Regions from separate parts of the Paenibacillus sp. FSL R5-0914 genome, predicted to be linked through region 1. Evidence: riboswitches for the same ligand, from Rfam matches in the RefSeq annotation. Region 1 holds a riboswitch; each other region holds the start of a gene.
What was found. Region 1 has a riboswitch for cyclic di-GMP ahead of MKX60_RS01495 (choice-of-anchor A family protein). Riboswitches for the same ligand answer to the same signal wherever they lie in the genome.
Positions count from the first base shown of each region.

Region 2: linked by a shared signal. The riboswitch ahead of MKX60_RS00735 (transglutaminase-like domain-containing protein) and the one ahead of MKX60_RS01495 (choice-of-anchor A family protein) in region 1 are both predicted to bind cyclic di-GMP.
Region 3: linked by a shared signal. The riboswitch ahead of MKX60_RS30720 (DUF6612 family protein) and the one ahead of MKX60_RS01495 (choice-of-anchor A family protein) in region 1 are both predicted to bind cyclic di-GMP.

Region 1 covers NZ_JBBORH010000001.1:352,501-358,109, reverse strand. The annotation lists gene MKX60_RS01515 (peptidase G2 autoproteolytic cleavage domain-containing protein) at 1-1,790, opposite strand, end outside; gene MKX60_RS01510 (hypothetical protein) at 2,021-2,143, shown strand; gene MKX60_RS01505 (hypothetical protein) at 2,259-2,495, shown strand; gene MKX60_RS01500 (hypothetical protein) at 2,751-3,143, opposite strand; cyclic di-GMP riboswitch class I at 3,636-3,726, shown strand; gene MKX60_RS01495 (choice-of-anchor A family protein) at 3,837-5,567, shown strand.
Region 2 covers NZ_JBBORH010000001.1:186,398-192,006, forward strand. The annotation lists rRNA gene MKX60_RS00730 (16S ribosomal RNA) at 1-1,502, opposite strand, end outside; gene MKX60_RS00735 (transglutaminase-like domain-containing protein) at 1,875-2,684, opposite strand; cyclic di-GMP riboswitch class I at 2,698-2,778, opposite strand; cyclic di-GMP riboswitch class I at 2,887-2,967, opposite strand; gene MKX60_RS00740 (class D sortase) at 3,092-3,742, opposite strand; gene MKX60_RS00745 (GtrA family protein) at 3,777-4,181, opposite strand; gene MKX60_RS00750 (glycosyltransferase family 2 protein) at 4,171-5,151, opposite strand; gene MKX60_RS00755 (phospholipid carrier-dependent glycosyltransferase) at 5,252-5,609, opposite strand, start outside.
Region 3 covers NZ_JBBORH010000005.1:80,722-86,330, reverse strand. The annotation lists gene MKX60_RS30730 (FprA family A-type flavoprotein) at 1-295, opposite strand, end outside; gene MKX60_RS30725 (CapA family protein) at 565-1,581, shown strand; gene MKX60_RS30720 (DUF6612 family protein) at 1,663-2,511, opposite strand; cyclic di-GMP riboswitch class I at 2,629-2,720, opposite strand; gene MKX60_RS30715 (RNA polymerase sigma factor) at 2,925-3,443, shown strand; gene MKX60_RS30710 (DUF4179 domain-containing protein) at 3,427-5,040, shown strand; gene MKX60_RS30705 (Cof-type HAD-IIB family hydrolase) at 5,194-5,609, opposite strand, start outside.

The sequences.
Region 1 (5,609 bases):
ACCGGCTCCGATTTGGTGAAGGCCAAACGGGTTACGGTGCCATCAGGCTCCTTCAGTTCTGGGATAACCACCTCGTGGTATTGGATTCTCCCCCATTCATCTTTAAGGAACAGATCGTGCCAGCGCAAATCACTTGCATCTGCGATCATTGCCGGCGTTGCGCTTACGACACCAAGAATGTATTCATCTTCAGCGGTAGCCTTGCGGATCATCTCTCCTTCGCCATGGAAAGTTACGAAATATCCGACGTCAATCGGAAGTCCGTCAGAAGTCTCGAACATTTCTGCATAATCCGCAGCTGCAGGAGATATCACTGCACCATCGAGAAACAGATTTCCGGTCGATCCTTGAAGCACAGCGGCATTAAGCGTTGGACCGACAACTAGGCCGTTGGCCAGATGCCAGGATAAGGGGAACCGGGTAGCCCCGTTCGTGCCCATGATATGTGACCCGAAATGGTTCGCCACATTGTTTAATCCTTCGACATGAGATAAATCAGCAACAGAGATATTCTGCTGGCCTTCAACGTGTGAGACGGCACCACCTGCTGTATTGTTGCTTCCTTCCACGTGAGATATATTTCCGTTGGCTGTATTTAATTGTCCTTCGGCATGCGAAATGGGACCGCTGGCAACATTAATCGCCCCTTCAGCATGGGTCATGTTATTGGTGGCTCGGGTTCGAAAGCCTTCCGCATGTGAATTTAGTCCCGATGCTTCAGTACCTTGGCCTTCGGCATGGGAAGATGGACCACTCGCGATCGAGTCCATCCCCTCCGCATGGGCGGAATCGTTCGCCGCCCGAGTGCGACGACCTTCCGCATGAGAGGCGGATCCGATAGCGGTGGTCGAATTACCCTCGGCATGTGAACCGAAACCATCAGCAATACTCCCAATCCCTTCTGCATGCGCGGCGCTATCGTTTGCCTGAGTGCTAAAGCCTTCCGCATGGGCAGCGGTTTTGGTAGCGGCGGTGAAGTTGCCTTCAGCATGTGAACCGACACCGCTGGCAATACTCTCAATCCCTTCTGCATGCGCGGCGTCCTCGCTTGCCTCGGTTAAAAAGCCTTCCGCATGGGCGGCGCCTCCGGTAGCGGTGGTTCTGCTGCCCTCGGCATGTGAACCGATACCGCTGGCAATACTCTCAATCCCTTCCGCATGGGCGGCGTTCTCATTTGCCTGGGTTTCCTTTCCTTCGGCATGGGAGGATGGACCTCTTGCGATCGAGAGTGTGCCCTCGGCATGGGCGGCATCGTTCGCTGCCTGAGTGCGATAGCCTTCCGCATGAGAGGCGGATCCGGTAGCGGCGGTCGAGTTGCCCTCGGCATGGGCGGTATCAATACCGGAAAATGTATTGAATCCTTCACTGTGCGATGCTGGACCGTTCGCCTGAGTTTGTATACCCTCCGCATGGGCTGAAGCACCTCGTGCGATGGTCAGCGACCCTTCCACATGAGAAGCTTCGTTTACTGCCTGAGTGCGGAAGCCCTCGGCATGAGCGGCGCCGCCGATAGCTACAGTAGAGCTTCCTTCCGCATGAGAAGCCGGACCGTATGCGGAAGTATCTGCTCCTTCTGTATGTGACAGGTGACCATTTGCCTGAGTGAGTAAGCCTTCGGCATGGGAAGCAAACCCTCTTGATATAGTCAATGTTCCTTCAGTGTGGGAAGTATCGCCGACAGCCTGCGTTCTAAAGCCTTCTGCGTGTGACGCCACTCCCGTTGCTGCAGTTGAATTGCCTTCAGCTGTTGAACAGGGAGCGTAAGCATTTGTATTACAACCGTTTGACATGTTCCATCTCCTCTCCTTGGATACATCACTATATTATGGATGAAATAGTTTCTAAGAAAGGGACATACTGCTAAATTTTTATATATACGCAATAGTTTGATAGAATGAATATCATTCCACCATTTCTTCTACCATCATGAGGAACTTTACAAAACCTTATAGAACCTTATAATGAGCAACAAAACTGTACCATACAGAACTTTGTAGAATATGCTGGGGGAACACTCGTAATGCGTAGTCCGGGGGCAATTCCATTCACCGGCATTCTTACAATGCTTATACAGCCGGTATTCCGGGAATTCGGAGACCGCGCTTTTCTGTATCTTCTGGATGGATTGAAGGGATGGGTATGATGCGATGTTTAACGATACGACAGCCTTGGGCAAAGTTGATTGCTCTTGGTGAAAAACAATTCGAAGCTCGGTCAAGGAGATTAGCCTACCGTGGAGCGTCGGGGATTCATGCCAGATGAGTATAGATAAGAAAATATGGGAACAGGAACCGTTCAAATCGATATTGGCGAAGCATGGTCATACAGCGAATAATTTGCCGACAGGAGCTATTATTGCGACAGGTCAGCTCACGGGGTGTTATGAGGTTCCACCGGTACTGGACCTGAGGGAATGGATAAGGGGAACGAATATGATTTTGGTGACTATAGTGATGGCCGCTTTGCTTGGAAACTTGAGAATGATCTTTCGCTGAGTTATCCTATCCCGGCTAAAGGTAGATTAAGCTTATGGGAGCATCCGGATCTAGCCTAAGCGACGAATTGAAGTTTTTTAATGTAATTTTCATGTGAGCATCATCTTATTTTCAGGTTCAAGGTATATATTGAAGACACCAAACACCCCCCAGTGTTTTGTGGTATAAATCTCTCAGGTCTTGCCAACTCCCATGGTAAGGCCTATTTTTTTGTTCGCTAATTAAATGGGGGAGGGGGGCAGCTTCTTCGCTACTTCACTTAATCTGATACTGCTCTTCATAGCTCTTAAAAGATGAAATATCCAGACCGAGATATCTGCGCATATGAATGGCAGCTTGGGCAGCGACAATGTCGTTTAACAGCAGCATTCGTTCATGGTAGCCACGACATATAAATTTGGCTTCTATCCCCGTGTTAAGTCTGTTCTGCTCATAAACCTTGATTCCCCGTTTTCTCATCTCCGAACGAACATCTCTTAGATCTGTTGTAGCAACTGCTGCGGCTGTTTCAAGAACCTCCAGATAGGGGGTGGGTGTTCGTAAATGTGCAGATAGAATGGCGGAGTCCCGTTCGAAAGCTGATAAAATCATCGGAAGCAATAAATAAGATTTCACCAGCATGTTGTCCCTGCTTTCAGCTCTATTCATGAATCTCATCACCTCTAATGGGAACGTATATTCGTATTCTACCCCGATATTCCAAAAATAATCAATGGTATTTCTAAACAGCTAGTCCAATGTGATTGAATTCACAACTAAATTAGAAAGAATAAAATATATTAAAATTGTAATAATAAAAAATAATGCTTCAGACTTATATAAAGGGAGAATTAGGATGAATGAGGAAGGAAGTCTCCGCCGTGGAATGGTATTTGGTTTGATTCTAAGTATTCCATTATGGATATCGATATTAGGTTGGATAAAGTTACTTTAAAATTAAAGGGAAACCTTTGTGTGAAGCGCCTTTAGGCGCTTTTTTTTGTGCTTGCTTACGCGTATGAATATCAAAAGGAATTGATTGACAATTGTGGGGATGGAGCGCTAAACTATTATTAGTTCAAAAGTATTAAAAGTCATAGACGATTATTTAATAGGATGCTTAAAATGCTAGTTCTAATCTGCAAGTCAATACATATATTATCATGATAATAGCAAACCGCCTGAAAGGGTGGGACGCAAAGTCCAGGAGTCTAAAGTGTCTTAAATGCGCTATGACCGTCCGACTGCCATGAGAAGGGAATTCCACTTCTTTTTTGGCGGTCTTTTTTGTTGTTAGGTCCTTTAGAGTTTCTGGTAATTATTCTGATTGAATATAAATCATAGATTTAGGAGGTGTGCTTTTTGAAAAGAAGAATGAAACCGCTGCTAGCACTAATATTAGCGGGGATTTTGACAGTAGGTAGTGGTCTTTCTGGAGGTCATTTGGTAAATGCGGCTGGGGAGGTGCTTCCCTATACTCCTACACCTGTGTTAGGTATTGCAGGGAATTTTAATACTTTTATTTTTGGCGATTTCAAACAATCTAATGATCAGGTTCATGGGCGCCTTGCGGCCAAAGGTAATATTACTTTGCAGAATTACGGCGTATCCAAGGATAATCCAGGTGGAGATGTTCTTATTGCTGGTAATGACATCAGTTTTACTAATGGGACTGTTCATGGAGCATCCGTTTATGGTGGTGTTTTTTCCAGCAACGGTGTAGATCTTAAAGAACCAGCGAGAAAAGGGACTCCTATTGATTTTGATGCTGAAGAGCAATTTCTTATTGGACGTTCTAATGAATTCTCTTCGCTTGCTACAATAGGAACTTTCAAAAAGGAATATGGGAAAATAACGATTGATGCTCCGGAACCATTTAACGTTCTTAATCTTAGTGCTGCCGATTTCGCTGGTGCTAATGGCTTACAGTTTAATATTGCAAATAGCGCCACAGTTATCATTAACGTTAGCGGAAGTTCAGTTAACATTCCAAGCTTTCAAATCTGGGGAGGTAGCCCTAACAAGGTATTATTTAATTTTTATGAAGCTAGCACTGTTGATATTGGAAGTTTAACAATAGAAGGAACTATCCTAGCTCCGCTTGCAAAAGTAACTTATAATTCCGGTGAACTGCATGGGACGCTGATTGCAAAGGGATTTGCTGGTGGGGTGCAGATGCATTGGTATCCATATGGAGGGGAAGAACCACCTCCGACACCAACGCCGACCGTGACACCAACACCGACGCCGACCGTGACACCAACACCGACGCCGACCGTGACACCAACACCAACGCCGATCGTGACGCCAACACCAACGCCGACCGTGACGCCAACACCAACGCCGACCGTGACGCCAACACCAACGCCGACCGTGACGCCAACACCAACGCCGATCGTGACGCCAACACCAACGCCGACCGTGACGCCAACACCGACGCCGACCGTGACGCCAACACCAACGCCGATCGTGACGCCAACACCAACGCCGACCGTGACGCCAACACCAACGCCGATCGTGACGCCAACACCAACGCCGATCGTGACGCCAACACCAACGCCGACCGTGACGCCAACATCAACGCCGATCGTGACACCAACACCAACGCCGACCGTGACGCCAACACCAACTCCGTCGCCGGAAGTAACGCCAACACCGACACCGTCGTCGGAAGTGACGCCAACACCGACACCGTCGTCAGAAGTAACGCCAACATCTGAGCCTCCGGTGTTCCCGACACCAACACCATCATTTGTAATTGGCACTGTCGTTGTTAATGATGATCCTGTGCCGCTGGGCCCTGTAGCTTCGTCGACTCCAGCACCAGTACCAACATCAACACCAACACCGTCGAGCAACACAGAGGTACTTGTTGATGAGGAGGAGATTCCATTAGGACCAGTATTGACAGTAACACCAACGCCGTCACCAGAGGATATTGCTGTAGTGGATGATACAATCCCGCTAGGTAATCCACCTGTGGATGAACTTCCAAAAACGGGAGAATCAAGTTCAGTCCCTTATTATGTAACTGGTCTAGGTTTTGCACTTATTGGATTACTAATGAGAAATAGATTCTCGAGCAAGAAATAATAAACGGTGATTGTAGCTTGAATACAAGTTATGCCGTGAAGA
Region 2 (5,609 bases), 170 kb from region 1:
CAATCATCTACCCCACCTTCGGCGGCTGGCTCCCTTGCGGGTTACCCCACCGACTTCGGGTGTTGTAAACTCTCGTGGTGTGACGGGCGGTGTGTACAAGACCCGGGAACGTATTCACCGCGGCATGCTGATCCGCGATTACTAGCAATTCCGACTTCATGCAGGCGAGTTGCAGCCTGCAATCCGAACTGAGACCGGCTTTGATGAGATTGGCTTCACCTCGCGGTTTCGCTTCCCGTTGTACCGGCCATTGTAGTACGTGTGTAGCCCAGGTCATAAGGGGCATGATGATTTGACGTCATCCCCACCTTCCTCCGGTTTGTCACCGGCAGTCACTCTAGAGTGCCCAGCTTAACCTGCTGGCAACTAAAGTTAAGGGTTGCGCTCGTTGCGGGACTTAACCCAACATCTCACGACACGAGCTGACGACAACCATGCACCACCTGTCTCCTCTGTCCCGAAGGCCTCCACTATCTCTAGTGGATTCAGAGGGATGTCAAGACCTGGTAAGGTTCTTCGCGTTGCTTCGAATTAAACCACATACTCCACTGCTTGTGCGGGTCCCCGTCAATTCCTTTGAGTTTCAGTCTTGCGACCGTACTCCCCAGGCGGAGTGCTTACTGTGTTAACTTCGGCACCAAGGGTATCGAAACCCCTAACACCTAGCACTCATCGTTTACGGCGTGGACTACCAGGGTATCTAATCCTGTTTGCTCCCCACGCTTTCGCGCCTCAGCGTCAGTTACAGCCCAGAAAGTCGCCTTCGCCACTGGTGTTCCTCCACATATCTACGCATTTCACCGCTACACGTGGAATTCCACTTTCCTCTTCTGTACTCAAGTCACCCAGTTTCCAGTGCGACCTCAGGTTGAGCCCAAGGTTTAAACACCAGACTTAAATGACCGCCTGCGCGCGCTTTACGCCCAATAATTCCGGACAACGCTTGCCCCCTACGTATTACCGCGGCTGCTGGCACGTAGTTAGCCGGGGCTTTCTTCTCAGGTACCGTCACTCCGGTAGCAGTTACTCTACCGGACGTTCTTCCCTGGCAACAGAGCTTTACGATCCGAAAACCTTCATCACTCACGCGGCGTTGCTCCGTCAGACTTTCGTCCATTGCGGAAGATTCCCTACTGCTGCCTCCCGTAGGAGTCTGGGCCGTGTCTCAGTCCCAGTGTGGCCGTTCACCCTCTCAGGTCGGCTACGCATCGTCGCCTTGGTGGGCCGTTACCCCACCAACTAGCTAATGCGCCGCAGGCCCATCCCTCAGTGACAGATTGCTCCGTCTTTCATTCTTTCTTCAGGAGAAAAAAGAAATTATCCGGTATTAGCTACCGTTTCCGGTAGTTATCCCAGTCTAAGGGGCAGGTTGCCTACGTGTTACTCACCCGTCCGCCGCTAAGTTACTTTGAAAGCAAGCTTCCAAAGTAACTCCGCTCGACTTGCATGTATTAGGCACGCCGCCAGCGTTCGTCCTGAGCCAGGATCAAACTCTCCAATTAGTATTGAAAAGAGCGATATGCTCATTTTGAAACATCTGACGAGAAAATTAATTCTCTAAATTTTGGATTTCACTTTCGTGATTTCCTACTCACTCGTTGTTCAGTTTTCAAAGATCAAGTTCTCGTTGACGCCGTTTAATGTCTCAGCAGCAACTCTTATAATATATCATGTTGTTCTCAGTAATGCAAGCTTTATTTTTCGAAAGCCGTTTATATAACTCTCTCAAACATTGCCTGTACGCTGTCTAACAACGCTTAACTATAATAACCTATCTATTCATAGAAAAGCAACCCCTAATAGAAAAATAAACAACTAGCTTAATAATTAAGCTAGTTGTTTATTTAATAGAGTTATGAATCTAGCGATGCAAATTAATAGTATTTTGCTGCAGTATACTTACTTGAAGCCTTAATAAAATCCGTATTCTTCTTACTCTTCGCTGACGATGCATCTACCGTTGTATCAATAGTAACCCATTTCCCATCCATCAACACTTCATTCCATGCATGGTATTGCGTAACGTAGCTAGTATTCCCCATCACCAATTTAGCAGGCACATCTACACTACGCAGCATTGCGGCAAAAAGAGAAGCATAGTCATAGCAGATTCCTTTTTTAGTATTCAAAGTGTTGTTAATGTTCGGAATGTAATCTGTTGTTACGTTATTAGCAAGAGAATAATCGTATTGTACATTAGCAACTATATAGTTATAGATTGCCTTAACTTTCTCTTCATCTGTTGTTTTGCCTTTTGTAAGCTCTTTTGCCTTAAGGATCGCTTTATCAGAAGAACTCCATTTCACATTCTGTACGGAGCCCAAATATACGGAGTTCGAGTCACTCATGGTTACGTCTACTACTTCGGAATATAACGCTTTGTATTTATTGCCGGTTGTGTTCTCAAGAACAGAAACCTTATAAGTACCATTACCTTGTTGTAAAGGGAAGTCCTCAGCTTGTCCAGAAGCATATAAGTTATATGTATAGCTGCTGTTGTCTTTAGTGATCATGAGTTTGATTCTTTTATCTTTCGGAATATCATAGTTAATTCCAATAACACCTTGAGCCACTTTCGATGTAATCAACCAGCTTGCATCTACACTTGCGGCTTGAGCTGTGCTTACCGGAACCGCAGTAATCAGTACGAACAGCGCCACCATCATAAAATAAACCTTTTTCACGGATAAAACCCCTTTCGGTAGCTGGCTGCCATCCTTTCGGGAAGGCCCTTTAGCTTTGCGTCCCTACCTTTCGATAGGTTTGCCGTTATCGTATAAGCTCTATCTGTTCTAATTTCACTAGACAAATTAAGAGAATCAGTCCAAGTAGAAATATGAATCTAAGATTCTTATATATTTTATAAAAACAAAAAAAGCCTCTTCATTCGGTAACTGGCTGCCATCCTTACGGGAAGGCCCTTTAGCTTTGCGTCCCTACCTTTCGATAGGTTTGCCGTTTATCGTGTTTAGCTTTTATAGTCTTATACTACCATATTTATCCTCGTAAACAAGAACAAAATTGCTAGATTTACTATTATTTTATAGTTATTTCTCTGTATTTGAATTCTCTTGTTATTTCTCGTCAACGATTAGGAAAGCTTGGCATGAACAATCAAACGATGTGTAGGATCTACTAGTGGGTCACACGTAATTAGAGTAAGAATTTTATCTTTGTTATTCCCGTCTAGAACAGACACATCACTAGGAAGTACAACAGAAATATCATAAACCTCGTAATTATAGGTCTGATCGCTAGTCTTTACCGAAATCGTATCCCCAATCACAACCTCATTCAATCTGTTAAACAATCTGCCCGTAGTTCTAGCTCTATGTGCAGCTATTGCGGCGTTCCCTATTTCTCCTATTGGAGTTGTTTCTTTCATATGGGCCGCCGCATGCTTCATATTCGCTTTAGTAGCCCCTTCTAATACTGGCAGCTTCAGATCGATCTTATCGATCTCAATTAATGCGATAACTTTGCCACCCACTTCAATTTCCGGTTCCGGCTTTTCTGTTTCTTGCGGCTGTGCTTGTGCATCTAAAGCTGATTCCTCAGCTAGTAGCTGAGTGACCTCGGCATATCTGCTCTTCAGATCAGGTGGTGGAGTACTTTCACTGGTGCTCAGTTCAGCCGATTCTAATAGCTTATCCTGCTGCCAGTCGTTATACCATTCGTTAGCTTTTGGATAGAGCATGATAAGGATCCCCGCCAGTATGAGCACATACGAGAATTTACGCATGATTTTCACCTCCGTAGATTGGTTCTACTGAACTTTAGAATACCCATTTACGACTTCCGAAGAAGTTAATGATCACCGTCACAAACGTTACTAATACCTTAGAGATCAACACTTGAATGCCTAGTTTGTCAGTCAACAGATGCATTAGCAACAACGATATTCCGAGTACTACCAGATTCAGTACGATAAACTTCAGCAACTGCGTCTTATCAAAACCCTCTTTATTGCCACGATCACGATCCTTGAAGGTTACTTTTTTATTCAATATAAAGCTGTTCGCTGTCCCTGCACTATAAGAAATCACCTGTGCCAACGCATATACCATCCCAAGTGAGTTCAGTAATGTGAAGATTACGAAATCAATGAGGGTATTTACCAGACCTACAGCATTAAATTTGAGAAACTGTATGAAAGCAGTCCGAAAGTTCTTATCTGACATCTTTGTAATCCTTCCGGTGATCCACTTCTTCTTCGTTACGATATCCTATGGTCTCACTGACAATATACAACGGTCTATCCTTAGACTCGTCATAAATTCGTCCAATATACTCACCGATTACACCTAACAGCATCAGAACGATACCGTTAAAGAGCAAATTGACCCCTACAATGGAAGCCCAACCTGGAACCGTCCATGAGGTGAAAAAGATTCTTTGAAACAATACGAAGAATAAATAGAGAAAGCTCGAGAAGGAAAGAAAGAATCCGACATACGTAGCAATCTTAAGTGGCTTATGCGAAAAGGAAGTGATCCCATCCAGCGCAAAACGAATCATTTTCTTAAGAGGATACTTAGTTTCTCCTGCAAATCGTTCTTCCCGCTCATATTCCACCATCGTCTGCTTGAAGCCGACCCAGCTCACTAAACCTCTGACATACCGGTTTTTTTCCTTGAGACCTCGCAAGACATCACATACCTTACGATCAATAAGACGAAAATCACCTGTGTCCGTGGGAATGTCTACACTTGTCATGCTGCTGAGCAATCGATAAAAGATCTTGGCCGTTACCTTTTTGAACATCGTTTCTCCACGGCGCTTCAGCCGCTTCGCATACACAACGTCATAGCCCTCTTTCCACTTCTCGATCATTTGCAAAATGACCTCCGGTGGATCTTGAAGGTCAGCGTCAATAACAACAACCGCTTGACCTTCGGCATAGTCCATGCCAGCTGTAATCGCTACCTGATGTCCGAAATTACGCGAGAAGTCAATTAGCTTGACGCATTCATCCCGATCACTGATCTCCCGAATCATCTGGGCCGAACGATCACGACTTCCGTCATTAACGAAGACTAGCTCATAAGTATCGCCGCATTCGTCCATTACTTTTTTCAAACGTTCGTAAGTAACGCTAATTACTTGCTCCTCATTGAACATGGGTACAATTACACTATATCTGGCTTTCACCTTTATTCCTCCTAAAAGCTTTATGGAGCGTTACATCTTTCTGTACTTCATAATAACGCTGTAAGCATAAACTTATTGTTATAGATATTTTTAAAAAATCTTAGAAAACCCAAGATGGGAACCAACGCAGCATATTCTTCACATAATCTCCGCTTACCTGCATCCCTGACAGGACAGGGTAGAACGCGACAAAGAGCAGTAAAGCAACAGCCACATAGACATAACTAACATAACGAGCCTCAGGATATTTGCTATCTAGCAACTTCATTATATATACAATACCAAGAATCATAAAAGGCACCATAGCAAAATAATGGTAGATAAAGGTTTCCCTTGGGACAAGCATCCACGGAACATATTGTGAGAAAAAGGCGATCCAGATCATATAGAGGGTCTTATCTTTGCGTTTCAGTGTAATCCACAGTGTTGCCAGCATTGCGAAAATCCCCGTCCACCAG
Region 3 (5,609 bases), on a different contig from region 1:
CATTTGCAGCCTTGGCAGCGAGAGCTGCCAGTCCACCAGAGTGATCAGGCTCTGTATGATTAATTACAATGTAATGGATATCTAGAAGATCAATCATTTCACCCAGACACTCGGCATATTCACGTCCGAATTCCATATCTACGGTATCAATGACAGTTGGTTTACCTGTTTTTAATAAATAAGAATTATAGGTAGTTCCTTTTGCCAGAATCAGGCGGTGAAATGGAACCTGGCGGTTATCGATTTTGCCTATCCAGTAAGTATCCTCGGCGATTTTTTTGAATTGTGTACTCATTTCTTTAACCTCCAATGTTTGATTGATAATGTTTATCAACAACCTTATTTTATTATGGCTGCCAAACAAAAAAGAGGATTTGAATCAAATTATGAAAGTTTGAAAAAAATGAACACCTTAAATTTAGACGATCTAAATAAAGTGATTATGCGTTGGGTCACATTTTAAATAAAAAGCCACACAAATGTTTGCACTTCGCCTTAAAGAAAGAATAACCCATAACAACTTTATGCCATATCCTAATGAAAATAATAAAAAGGTGGATATCCATGACTGAAATACAAATAGCTGCTGTGGGAGATCTAATGGTCAAACGTTATATTATTTCGGATGCTAAACAGCCTGACGGAACCTATTCGTTCAGCCCCCTGTTTGCAAAAGTAGCTCCTTATCTGAAACAGGCTGATTTGACGATTGGCAATCTCGAAACCACCTTTGCTGGAAGTGGCCCCGAATGCCGGAAAAGTCCCCGATCAGGCGGTCCGATATTCAAATGTCCAGACGAACTGGCCCCTGCACTTAAGGAAGCCGGATTCGACGTATTAGTAACGGCCAACAATCATTGCATGGATTATGGTGCCCCGGGTCTGGTTCGGACGTTACGAGTTCTGGACCGTAATGGAATCGACCACACGGGAACAGCTAAATCATTAGAAGAATCCAAGAGAACGCTTATTAAAAACGTCAAAGGAATTACGATTGGCATCCTCTCCTACACAGCAGGAACCAACCGAATTCCTGTACCAGTGAGTAAGCCATGGCTGGTTAACCGGATATCTACGCCCAAGATCATTCGGGAGATTCGAGATTTAAAAAAGAAAGTCGATCTAGTCTTGCTTTATCTGCATTTCGGAAGCGAATATCGTTACACTCCAAACAAGAGGCAAAAAGAGCTGGTCAATCTCTTCTTTAAAAATGGCGCCGACATCATACTGGGGTCTCACCCACATGTTCTTCAACCGTTAGCGCTTCGTGGAAAAAAACAATTCGTTATTTACTCATTGGGGAATTTTGTTTCGACTAAACTAATGAATATTCCTTATACACAAAGCGGTATCATTCTTACGCTTAAAATAAAGAAGGATGAAAAAGGACACACGAGTATAACTAACGTAGGTTACATCCCGACTTGTGTAGATCGAAGAATAAAAAGCGGCAGGAAAATTACAGAGATCATCCCCATCCGCGACGCATTAAAGAGAAGCGCCACCGACATAAAAACAGAGCGGCGAAATCTCATGAATCGAATGTTGAAACATACGACAACAATCTTAAAGAAGGAATAGAAACGTTATTAAAATAGAGAATACAGCAAAAAGCGCTGTTCTACAGAACAGCGCTTTTTGCTCAATATGAAATCGACCTTATTATTCTAGTTCGGCCGGTTTTACAATGGTTGTACCTTTGTTATTCTTGGAATATTTAGCTTCGATTTTCGTGTTGTATGTATCTTTTTCTCCGTCACTTGTCAGTACATAACTCAGATCGACTGTCAGCTTTTCCGTTTGCCAGGTCTTAGTATTGACGAATAATTTCCAAGTTACGCTTTTAGGTTGAACAGTCTCACCATCCCAGAGGTTCTCCTGGTCATAGAGTTTGATTATTCCCTTAGCTGCTGTCGGATCGGTTACCGTGAACTGCAGGACGGTCTGAGCACCGGCAGTGCTGACTTTCATAGATTTTTTATAATTTTTTACCGAATCAAGCATGGAAACAGGATCGTATTGACCTTTAGAATAAAAAGAATCCCACTCCATCTTCTCCAGTCCAATCCAATACTGCGCATCAGGATCGATTGGCTCACCGTCATCGTCGTAACCTTCATCTTCAGATTCATCGATCAGTTCACTTCCGTCTACAAGATAGTAAAACTCCTTGTCATTGGCATATAGACTGTACGATGTTTCTAAAAGACTACTATCAACGGTGCCAGCTGCAGCAAAATTCGGCAGTCGATTAATATCCAGCTTCAGTGTGTTAGTGTTGCTGATACGTACCCCACCGCTCTGAATATCCTGTTTTTTGATCACATCTAAGTGAAAATTCTTTATTGCTTTAGAGGCCGCCGTTACTTTGCTAATCATTTGATCCGCGGTTACTGCTGTTGTGGTAGCTGCAGACACGACTTCAGGATTAGACATCCATCCGATCGTTCCGGACAGCAATAAAGCACCTACTGCCAAACTAGTGCCTATTGTTTTGAAAAAACTTTTCATGTACTTCCCCTTTCAGCCCCTTGCGATAATGTAACGCCGTATAGATCGAAATAATAAAAGAGCTCAAAATAGACTACATATTCTTAGAGCTATCCTTTATGCTTCATAAGACATCCCTATGGCGGCCTGGCGATCATTTCCTTCTGTAGAAAGGCTTTAGACCCATGGCTTTGTGTCATCATCTTTCGATGATTTTACCTTTAACGCGGACATTCAATTAGTTTTAATTAGCTTACGGACGCATGTCCCACCGCTAATTTTATCATGGTTATAATTACCTGTAAACGACTTATCTTCCATTCAAATTCGCTATGATGCTCAGAAGAAATACTTCACTCAAAATGAAAAATGAACGATTACATACGCTTATAAGTCTTATTAATGAGAACAGCAAAGACAGGGGGTGCAGCAAAATGTGTGACCGAGAAATTTTCGAGCTCTATAAAGAACAAGTATATTATTTTTGTTACTACTTAATGAAAAATCAGGCAGATGCAGAGGATATTTGCCAAGAGGTATTTGTAAAGGTTATCTTAGCGGATAAGTCTAAGGTAAGAAACTTGAAATCTTGGATTTTACGAATTGCTTCGAATGAGTGCCACAGTGTGATTAAAAGGCGTAAGACGGGGTGGATGAAAGAAGTACGTAATTATTTACTATCCAGGTCTGAGGAATCAAACCCTGTAGAAAAACGGTTGGATCGACAGGAAACTAAAAAAGAATTACAAGGGTTATACAGTCAGCTTCCCGACAAAATCAGAATGGTAGTAGTCCTTCGTTTTATAAACGAATTGACTGTACCCGAGATCTCTAAAGTTATGAGCATACCCGAAGGAACTGTAAAATCCAGACTGAACAAGGGACTTAAAATACTAAATAGAATGGGTGGAACTCAACTAAAGGAGCTGAGTAGTAATGAATCTGTATATTGAAAAAGATAGACATATTCCCCGACCGGATTATGATTTGATGTGGACTACCATTGAACAAGAAGCATATAAACGTCAAAGAAATCTGAATGCCTCCCAGAATACTCCTAGGCCTAATAAAAAGGTTGTTCCTATCAGCATCGTCTTCTCTTGCCTCTTACTTGTCGCCATTCCTGTATTCGCTAGTATGACGATTAATTGGGATAAAATTGGTGGGCGAAGTGTGAGCAATGCATTAAATAACGGCATCGGTCAACAGTATAATCTTCAAGCTTCCAGTTCAGGAGTAACAATGAATTTGAACGGTGTTGTAACTGACGGAGAAAAAATGAAAATGCTGTTATCACTTGATACTAAATCTGATCTATCCCAATATACTGGATTTGCTACAGAGGAAAACACCATGACTAGTGAATCCGGTGCCAAGGCAAAGGTATACGGTTATTTAGAATACGATCCTGAAAGCCAGAAACTCATTGGAGTATATGAGACACCTGATACATTAAAGGATGATAAAAAGGACTACAAGTTTGAAGCACGGAATCTCATTTTTTACCGTAATCAGAATATTCCCTTACAATCTAATCATCAAGCAGGGGATACAATCGATACTGGAGTTAAGCAATATCCAAGCATTCAAATCGAATCCGTTCGACATGTTTCCAATCAAACCATTATCCGTTACAAAGTCGCTGCATCACCATCTGACTTAGGACGGGGTAACCCACATTTGGTAGTTAGTACTGCAGGTCAAGAGAATGAGGCAATTCCAACCATCATGCCTAACGAAGGATCGGATTTATTTATTGAACAGGTTTTCAATATAACTGAATCAGATTGGAAGGAAGCTAGTCTTCATTTTAGTTACATTGAAGAAGCGAAACGTATTTCAGGTACATGGAAGTTCGATTTTAAAGCAGATGGACAAAAAGCAAGTGAGGCGATTTACACTAAGAAACTGTATAACAGTCCTGAATTTCAAGAAAAGACCGGTATAACCTTAGATCAGCTAGTGGTTACCCCTTTGGATATCCAAATTCTAATAGATGAAAATGATTCGCTTAAAAAAGGAATTGTCCACTATAATACCGCTCAGTTGGTTATAGGTGATAAAACAATCACTGGGGGTTGGAATTTGAAAGGAGATCATTCCGAAAGCTACCAGCATTTATTTCAATTTGAATCTCCGGAATGGTATAACAACTGGTCCGATGTTCCAATGAAACTTATATTAAAGGATGCTGTCATTGAGAAACGTGATACCAGTAAGAATTGGATCACAATAAACAAACCTAAAGAAGAAAAACAGTTCACTTCACTTGATGTCGATGGATTAGACATTGAATTCACGTACTATACTGAAGGCGAAAATTTGATTGTTGAATCATCATCCAAATCTCCTCACTTCAAAAGCGTTAACCAAACTACGTTACGGATTAATGGCAAAGAAGTGGTGCCTGAAATTACACCTAAGGGCATGATATCTACAGGAACTAATATTGATAGCTACAAAGATATTCCTTTCGACGAAAAAATCGAACTGAACCCTGGTATCTATAAATATAGCGCTCCTAGCCGGAACGAGGAAATTAAACTTTAATACAGGAAGTTAATCTATTGTCCCGCCCTTTTTAGTTAATCCTAAGGGCGGGTTATTTTTTGGATAGAATCAATTCTGTTATGTATCTCTTTTATTTCCTTCATAACAAAAAAAGCATAGAACGGACTCAAGTCCGCCTTATGCTTTCCATTATTAGGATAAACAATATTTAACGAGCGCATCACGCACACCATGCTCATTGTTCGAACCCGTAACAGCATTCGCTGCCGCTTTTACCTCTACAGGAGAATTATCCATCGCCACGCCCATCCCCGCATAGGTAAGCATAGAAATATCATTAAAATAATTACCGATTGAGAGGACTTCTTCTTGCGGAATTCCCAACTTCACAGCGAGATTTCTTAATGCGTTTCCCTTAGAAGATTCGGGATGCATCAAATCAACGAAAAATTCACCACTCCGCAAAATATTGTACTCAGGAGCCCAAGTACGCCATTCACGTTCAGCTTCGTCAAGGATTTCTGGCTGTGTAAATACAGTAAACTTAACAACCGGTTCACGGAAATCTTCCCATGCGGGCAGCGTCGCTGGCACAATACGGAAGTGCT